Regions from separate parts of the Hungatella sp. L36 genome, predicted to be linked through region 1. Evidence: riboswitches for the same ligand, from Rfam matches in the RefSeq annotation. Region 1 holds a riboswitch; the other holds the start of a gene.
What was found. A riboswitch is a leader RNA that binds a small molecule or an ion and turns the genes downstream of it on or off. The one in region 1 is predicted to bind thiamine pyrophosphate.
Positions count from the first base shown of each region.

Region 2: linked by a shared signal. The riboswitch ahead of thiT (energy-coupled thiamine transporter ThiT) and the one ahead of thiW (energy coupling factor transporter S component ThiW) in region 1 are both predicted to bind thiamine pyrophosphate.

Region 1 covers NZ_JACOPC010000006.1:129,712-134,134, reverse strand. Annotated here, with positions in the region: gene H8S80_RS16220 (sensor histidine kinase) at 1-1,208, shown strand, start outside; gene H8S80_RS16215 (DegV family protein) at 1,262-2,149, shown strand; TPP riboswitch at 2,174-2,281, shown strand; gene thiW (energy coupling factor transporter S component ThiW) at 2,454-2,966, shown strand; gene H8S80_RS16205 (NusG domain II-containing protein) at 2,976-3,347, opposite strand; gene H8S80_RS16200 (FMN-binding protein) at 3,598-4,423, shown strand, end outside.
Region 2 covers NZ_JACOPC010000008.1:116,606-121,028, reverse strand. Annotated here, with positions in the region: gene H8S80_RS19075 (cyclodeaminase/cyclohydrolase family protein) at 1-107, shown strand, start outside; gene H8S80_RS19070 (bifunctional 5,10-methylenetetrahydrofolate dehydrogenase/5,10-methenyltetrahydrofolate cyclohydrolase) at 169-1,008, shown strand; gene thiT (energy-coupled thiamine transporter ThiT) at 1,309-1,980, opposite strand; TPP riboswitch at 2,030-2,132, opposite strand; gene H8S80_RS19060 (DMT family transporter) at 2,271-2,696, shown strand; gene H8S80_RS19055 (helix-hairpin-helix domain-containing protein) at 2,923-3,687, shown strand; gene H8S80_RS19050 (response regulator transcription factor) at 3,708-4,409, shown strand.

The DNA.
Region 1 (4,423 bases):
TGATGATGCTGGAGGAGACGGTGAATGACAACAGCAGCCGTTTTACGGTCATCAGAAAGGACGGAAGCGTCGCGGCCGATACGGGCGTGGTGGATACTTCTTCTATGGACAATCACCTGGACCGGGAGGAGATTAAGGAAGCACTGGAATCGGGGAGCGGCTCCTCCAGGAGATATTCCGATACGCTGAAGAAAAATATGCTGTACGTGGCTTATGAATCGGATCATTCTGACTATATACTGCGGATGGCGGTACCGTTTACCGGATTTAAGGAGTATTTGATCCTCCTTCTTCCGGCCGTCTGGCTCAGCTTTCTGGTGGCGCTCATCTATTCCGCCTGCTCGGCCGACAGCTTTGCGGCCTCCATCACGAAGCCGCTGAAGGAGATATCGCAGGAGATGCTGAAGGTCAACGGAGACTATACGGAGCTGACCTTTGAGACGTACCAGTATCCGGAAATCAACATTATCGCGGAGACGACGACGGAAATGTCAAAGAATGTCAAGGAGTATTTAAACCAGATCGAACTGGAGCGGCAGATCCGGCAGGAATTCTTCAGCAACGCCTCCCACGAGTTAAAGACGCCGATCACGTCGGTACAGGGCTACGCAGAGCTTCTGGAGAGCGGAATTATTCAGGATGAGGAACAGAAAAAGGACTTCATCCGGCGGATCAAGAAAGAAGCGGTCCACATGACCAGCTTGATCAACGATATCCTGATGATCTCCAGGCTGGAGACGAAGGAGGCCGAGATGGTGTGCCAGGACGTCCGGATGTCCATCGTCCTGGACGACGTGCTGGAATCGCTGAAGCCGCTGGCGGCCTTTCACGAAGTTCTGGTCCACGCGGACTGCAAGCCGCTGTGCATCTACGCCAACGCCCGCCAGATGACGGAGCTTTTAAGCAATCTGCTCAGCAACGCCATAAAATACAACAAACCGGGCGGAGAGGTCTGGGTGACCATCACTGAAGAAGACAAGGAAATGATCATACGGGTAAGGGACAACGGCATGGGAATTCCAAAGGAATCCCTGGGGCGTATCTTCGAGCGGTTCTACCGGGTGGACAAGGGACGAAGCCGCAAACAGGGCGGAACGGGCCTGGGATTATCCATTGTAAAGCACATTGCAGGTTATTATCACGGAACGATTACGGTACAGTCTGAACTGGAGGCAGGGACAGAATTTACGGTAAAGATTCCAATTTGACGAATTTTGTGATAGAATGTAAAAGGCTAATCACAAAAGGAGGTGTGCGGAGTATGAATCAATTTGTATTAACATGCTGTTCCACGGCAGATATGAAGAAAACGTATTTTGACGAACGTCAGATTCCCTATGTCTGCTTCCACTACTTAATGGACGGGGTGTCCTACCCGGATGATTTGGGACAGAGCATGCCGTTTGATGAGTTTTACAACAGGATTTCAAAAGGCGCCATGCCGACTACATCACAGGTCAACGTGGCTGAGTTCCATGATTTTTTTGGAGCTATATTAGAGGAGGGAAAGGATATTCTCCATATCAGCCTTTCCTCCGGCATTTCAGGAACCTATAATTCCGCCTGCAGCGCGGTGGAAGAGCTGAAGGAGGAGTATCCGGACCGGAAGATTCTGGTGGTGGACTCCCTGGGGGCTTCTTCCGGCTACGGACTGCTGGTGGACGCGGCCGCGGATTTACGCGACCAGGGCCTTTCTCTGGACGAGGCGTACCGGATCACGATGGAGCGGAGACTTCACGTGCATCACTGGTTCTTTTCCACGGATTTAACCAGCTTCAAGCGGGGCGGCCGTATTTCGGCGACCTCGGCCATGCTGGGGACCGTATTAAACATATGCCCGCTGATGAACATGGATCATGAGGGACATTTGATTCCCCGCCATAAGATCAGGACAAAGAAAAAGGCGATGCAGGAAGCGGTCCGGATGATGGAAGAGCACGCCGATGGAAAGAACGGGTACAATGGGAAGTGCTTCATTTCCTGTTCAGCCTGCGAAGACGACGCGAGGGCCGTGGCCGATCTGGTGGAGGCGCGTTTTCCGGAGCTGGACGGCAGAGTGCTGATCAACAGCATCGGAACCGTCATCGGAGCCCATACGGGGCCGGGAACCGTGGCTCTGTTTTTCTTCGGTGACGAAAGAAAGGATTGACAAAAAAAGCAGGCAGTGATAGACTGACATACAACAGGGAGCTCGTGCGGCGGGCTGAGAGGAAGTGCTCAAACTTCGACCTATTACCTGATTTGGATAATGCCAACGTAGGGAAATATGAGATGACAGGGATATTTGCCGCCCATACCAGACGTTTGGTATGGGCGCTTTTTTTGTTTCATGGGAAAGTTTGTCCTATGAAACAAAAAAAATCCGGGGGCCGCTGAAGCGGCCGCGCTCCGGCGCACGAGTCCGGCTTGCCGGACTCTTTGTATGTGACAAAAAAACACAGGAGGAACTGAAGATGAAATTCAATGTTAAGAAACTGGTAGTGAGCGGCATGCTGACCGCTCTGGCGGTGGCGCTGTCCACCTTTTCCGTGCCGATCGGGGCGTCGAAATGTTTCCCGATTCAGCACATGGTAAACGTCATGGCAGGCGTATTTCTGGGGCCGGTCTACGGTGTGGCCATCGCTTTCTGCACGTCGCTCATCAGAAACCTGATGGGTACGGGAAGCCTTCTTGCATTTCCGGGAAGCATGGTGGGGGCGCTGCTCTGCGGACTGGCCTACCGCTGGACCGGAAAACTGACCGCCGCCTATGCGGCCGAGATCATCGGCACCGGTATAATCGGAGCGACGCTCTGTTATCCGGTTGCGGCGATTCTTATGGGAAAAGAGGTCGCCCTGTTTTTCTATGTAGCGCCGTTTTTGATGAGCACGCTGTGCGGAACGGCCATCGCGGCGATTCTGATCGGCGTTCTCTGCCGTTCCGGCGCGTTTGGATACTTAAAACGCCAGGTTGCGGCAAAAGAATAGGCGGAGAAATTATTCTCCGCCGGTAATACGGGCGATCATGCGGTTGGGAAGGCAGATGATGGCTTCCCCGGTCCGCCGGATCGTCCCCTGGTTGACACAGACCTTATCCGGGCAGCTGGCCTCGGTGACGTGTACCGTTCCGTCTTTGATGACGACGTGGTTCGTCCCGTCGTTCCAGCCTTCGACGGTGAGCTCTGTGTCTTTATTTAAATCAAGGGTTTCAATCACAGTTCCATCCACCGATATTTCGACTCTCATAGGTGGTTTTGAAAAAATAATCCGCGTGCCCGCATAAAGAAGCGCGGAAACTGCTAAAATAACAAGGATCAGAACGAGTTCCTTCTTCTTTTTTCCGATATGTTTATTCTCTGCACTCATCATTTTCTTTCCTGTTCTTCGTACTTTCGAGCAATACTGTGTTGAATTAGCATAATAAAGTACCAAATTCCTACATATTTTTCCAATTCTCCAGCAATTACCCTTCATAGTATAACACAATTTCCAGAATTATACATGAAGTTATAAAAATTTTATAAAATAATCAAAATCATTAAAAAAAGCATTGCTTGAATCGTTAAGAATATGTTAAAATAAAAACAAAGTAGTAAATCGTACATTTCAGGAGGAAATCATGAATAAAGGCAGTATGGATACGAAGAAAAAGGGACTGATCGGGCTGGGTGCGCTGGTGGTTCTGGCGGGAGCAACAATACTCGGATCCGATCCGCTTTACAAAGCAATTGACGATATGGCACGTCCGGCGATCTACACGGCGGGAACGTACACGGCGTCTGCCCGCGGATACGGCGGACCCGTTACCGTAACGGTTAAGGTTTCCACAAAGGCGATCGAATCGATCGATGTAGTGGGAGAGAAAGAGACACTTCTGGATCAGGTAGTACCATCCCTTCCGGATGCAATTATTGGAAAACAGACGCTGGATATGGATGCGGTTTCAGGCGCCACACTCAGCAGCAACGCGATCATTAAAGCGGTGGAAAAGGCACTTGCCGAAGCCAGAGGCGAAGCCGTGGAAGAAGAGACAACAAAGGCAGAGGAAACAGCGACTGGCTGGAATGACGGTACATATTCCTATGAATCCCCTGAATTCGATGACAACGGATACAAGGATCAGGTGAATATGACCATCAAGGACGGCAAGATCACGGCGCTTTCCTGGGACTGTGTTGATAAAGACGGAAAACTGAAGAGCAATCTCTCCATGGATGGCCAGTACGTGATGACGGAAGACGGCCCGAAGTGGTATGAGCAGGCGGATGCAGTCGTGCAATACGTGCTGGATCATCAGTCTCTGGACGGTCTGATCAATGAAGAAGGCTATACCGACACGGTAGCTTCCGTGAGCATTAACTTATATGGATTTGTTAATGGTGTGAAGGACTGCCTGAAGCAGGCGGCCGGAGAAGCAGGAACAAAGGCCGGTTGGAACGACGGAT
Region 2 (4,423 bases), on a different contig from region 1:
ACAGGGAGAAGGCAGAGGAACTGAACCGGCAGGCAGACGAGATGATGCGTTCCGGGACAGCGGCGGCGGATGCGGTCTATCAGAAGGTGGAAAACGCGCTGCGCTGAGACGTGCCTCCAGAAGAGGAAGATACAGACTGACAGAGCGTGAAATGAGAGGATTGAACGGATGATTACATTAAAGGGTGCAGAGGTTTCTGCAAAGATAAAGGAACAGACAGCAGAGATGCTGAAACAGTGCGGCGGCAGGATACCGAAGCTTGCCATCGTCCGTGTGGGTGAGAGTCCGGACGACTTGTCGTATGAGCGGGGGGCGGTGAAGAAGATGGCGGCATTTGGCCTTTCCGCTGAAGTCTATGCCTATCCTGCGGACATTGATGATGAGGCGTTTAAGGCGGAGTTTCAGAAGATCAACGAGGATCCGGAGGTCGATGGGATTCTCCTGCTCCGTCCGCTGCCGAAGCAGATCCACGAGAGAGATATTGAGCGCATGATCGATCCGGAAAAGGATTTAGACGGAATATCACCGGAAAATATAGCAAAGGTGTTTGCCGGGGACAGCTCGGGGTATGCGCCATGTACCGCAGAGGCGGTGGTGGAGACATTAAAAGCCTTTGAGATCCCGATCAGCGGAAAGCGGGCGGTGATCGTGGGCCGCAGCATGGTCGTCGGGAAACCGCTGTCCATGCTTCTGTTGAAAGAAAACGCCACGGTTACCATCTGCCACACGCGGACCGTGAATCTAAAAGAGACCTGCCGGAACGCTGAAATTCTGGTGGCGGCAGCGGGCCGGGCAAAGATGCTTGATAAAGAGAGCGTGGGAAAAGACGCGGTTGTGATCGATGTGGGCATCAATGTGGATGAGAACGGAAAACTCTGCGGAGATGTGGATTTCGAGACGCTGGAGGGAACCGCTTCCATGGCGACGCCAGTTCCGGGAGGTATCGGCGCGGTAACGACGGCCGTGCTTGCGAAGCATCTGGTGATGGCGGCAGCGGGAAAAGGGTGAATGGAAAATATAAAATGACATTCAGAATATTAAACTGGACATAGAGAATGATATCAAACCACAGCTAAGGCTGTTAGCAGAAAACTATGTTCCTGCTGCTATACGTTATGAAAGCGAATCAGCAAAAATATCAGCTCTGGAGGCTGATGTAGAAATCATGAAGAAGGTGATTTCGAAACATAGTGAGAAGCTGCAGTAATTAGCATAGTAAGAAAAGATGAGATAAAAGAAGGCAAGAGGACTGCGCCGCACGACGCAGCCCTCTTACCTTCTTTTTTTAATAATATAAATAGAACCGGTTTAAGAACTGATCGCCTGCTTTTTCACCTGCGCGATTGCCTTTGCCACTGGCGGCAGGCTGAGAATGACAACGGTTGCGATTGCTTCCGGCACGATGTAGGTGGCATTATATCCCAGCGTGTATAAAAATGGGTTCATACCTTCCGGTGCATAAGCGGCAAAAAATATGTAGCCGGAGAGCACATGGCAGATATAACGGCTGAAGATACCGAAGAGATAGCCAGTGATCAGACCATGCTTTTTCGAACTGAAAAGCCCGGCCAGTCCCAGTCCGGCGAAGGCCATCGGGTAGTCGAGAAGCACCTGAAGCGGAGCAAAGATATACGGTTCGATGAGGAACTGCAGGATTCCGTAGGCCATTCCGGTGATCAGGCCGGTTTTGGCCCCGTAGATGTAACCGATCAGGCAGATAAACATCATGGAAAATAAGGTGATGGAGCCGCCGAAGGGCAGGGAAGCCACCTTAATGTAGGAAGTCACGACTGCGAGAGCCATGGCTGCGGAACAGGTAACAAGCTGTTTCGTCTGCATCTTCTGCGTCTTAAGGGATACTTTTCCCAGCTTATAGATGACGAATAACAGTGCGGCCAGTAAAATGATGAGCAGGCCATAGCCGGCGGGCTTCAGCAGATACTCTTCGCTGTCTGCCGCGTAGGTTAAGAAAAATGACATAAAAAAATCCTCCTTTGTTTACACACAGGAGGGGACTACTTTTGATGAAGTATGAATCATACTGCTTCCTTACGCCGGCATTGTCCGGTTCAAGTAGTGAGGGTCATGTAAAAAATTCCATTCTCAGCCAATTGGCTCCCCTAGCGTGTCTTTTTCTGTTTTATTTTACGTGTGTGAGTATATCGCAAAAACTGCCTGCTGTCAAGATCATGTGTGTATGAATAGAAGTTCCAATTCTGCGCATGATAAAGGAAAGATTAGAAATGTATGACAGATTTGGAGGTTATTCTATGACAGGCTTTATCATAGCATTGATTTCAGGAGCGCTGATGAGCATCCAGGGAGTTTTGAATACAGGGGTCACGAAGCAGACCAGCATCTGGGTGTCAGCCGGGTGGGTGCAGCTGACAGCGTTTATCACCTGTATTGTCATCTGGTATTTTTCAGGGAGAGAAAATATTTCGGGAATCCTGCAGGTGGAACCGAAGTACATGCTTCTGGGCGGAATTATCGGCGCCTTTATCACATATACCGTAGTGCGTAGTATGGGCTCGCTGGGACCTGCAAAGGCGGCTCTCATCATCGTCATTTCCCAGATTATCGTGGCATACGGAATCGAACTGTTCGGTCTGTTCGGAGTGGAAAAGGTCGGATTTGAATGGAAGAAACTGCTTGGCGCTGTTGTGGCGGTGATTGGTATTATCATATTTAATTAGATGGAATATGAAAAAAAACGTTGGGTATCCGAAAGCAGGGGAGGAGCGGGGAACATGGAGATCCCGTTCCAGCCTGTGCCTCCGGAGGTCCGACGTTTTTTCGGCTGTGAACAGTAACCTTTCCCTGAAACTTGGAAATAGTGCTTGTATTTACTGGTATCTTTTTGTAGAATAGTAACATAGGCTGAAGATGGTATCCTTTCCCTGAGAAAAAAGGAGGGATATCATGAAATATAGATATCAGGCAGTAAAAATGGCTGTAATACTCATATGCGTGTTGGCTGCAGGCGTATGCTACAGCTGTGATGGAAGGCAGGACGGATGGGAATCCGGGGAACTGCCGGTTATGAATGCCCCGGGTGATGCGGGGACGAGTCGGGCGGAAGATGCGCCGGAAGGAAATGGGGAGGCGGGGGATTCTGATCCTTATGGGAACGCGAAGGAATCAGATGAGACGGAGATCCCGGTTTTAGAAGAGACGGCGGTTTCTGTCTGTTACGTACATATCTGCGGAGAAGTTGTGCTTCCGGGTGTTTATGAGATGGAAGAGGGGAGCAGGATTTTCCAGGTAGTGGAGCGCGCTGGCGGATTCACGGAGCGTGCGGCGGCGCAGTATCTGAATATGGCTCAGGTTGTCTGTGACGGTATGAAGATCGTGGTTCCGGATGGCGAATCGCTCGATGGGGCGGAACGCTACGGGCTTGATTCCGAAGGCGGGAATCATGGAGCGGGCAGCTCAGGCGCCGGTGTGATCATGCCGGAGGGGAAGACCGCGGGCGGCAGTACGGCAAAAGAAAAAGTGAAAGTGAATTTGAACACGGCCGCCAGGGAAGAGCTGATGACCTTAAAGGGGATCGGAGAAGCAAAGGCCGACGATATCATCGCTTACCGGGAGAGCCATGGCGGGTTTCAGAAGATTGAGGATATCAAGAAGATATCCGGTATCAAGGATGCGGCATTTGAAAAGATCAAAGATGACATAACAGTGTGAGTGGAAGATAGAGGTGTGACATGGCACGTATTTTAGTAGTGGATGATGAGAAACTGATTGTGAAGGGAATCCGGTTCAGTCTGGAGCAGGACAACATGGAAGTGGACTGCGCCTATGACGGAGAGGAAGCCATTAATTTAGCGAAGCAGAAGGAATATGATGTGGTGCTCCTCGATGTGATGCTGCCGAAGTTTGACGGTTATGAGGTCTGCCAGGCCATCCGGGAGTTCTCCGAGATGCCGATCATCATGCTGACGGCAAAGGGCAACGACATGGATAAGATTCTGGGGCTGGAGTACGGCGCCGATGACTATATAACGAAACCGTTTAATATTCTGGAGGTAAAGGCCAGAATCAAGGCGATTATGCGGAGAAATACGAAGAAAAGCAGACGGGAAGGCCGGGCCGAGTCCAATGTGGTGACTTCCGGTGATTTAAAGCTGGACCGCGACAGCCGCCGCGTCTTTATTGGTGAAAAAGAGATTAATTTAACAGCCAAGGAGTTCGATCTGCTGGAGCTTCTGGCCTGTAATCCGAACAAGGTCTACAGCCGGGAACAGCTGCTTACGTACGTGTGGGGCAACAAGGCCATGGATTCCGGCGATGTCAGAACCGTGGACGTCCATGTAAGGCGTCTCCGTGAGAAGATCGAGCCAAGCCCCAGCGATCCCAAATATGTTCATACGAAATGGGGCGTCGGATACTATTTCCGCGCCCAGTAAAGAAGAGATGATGG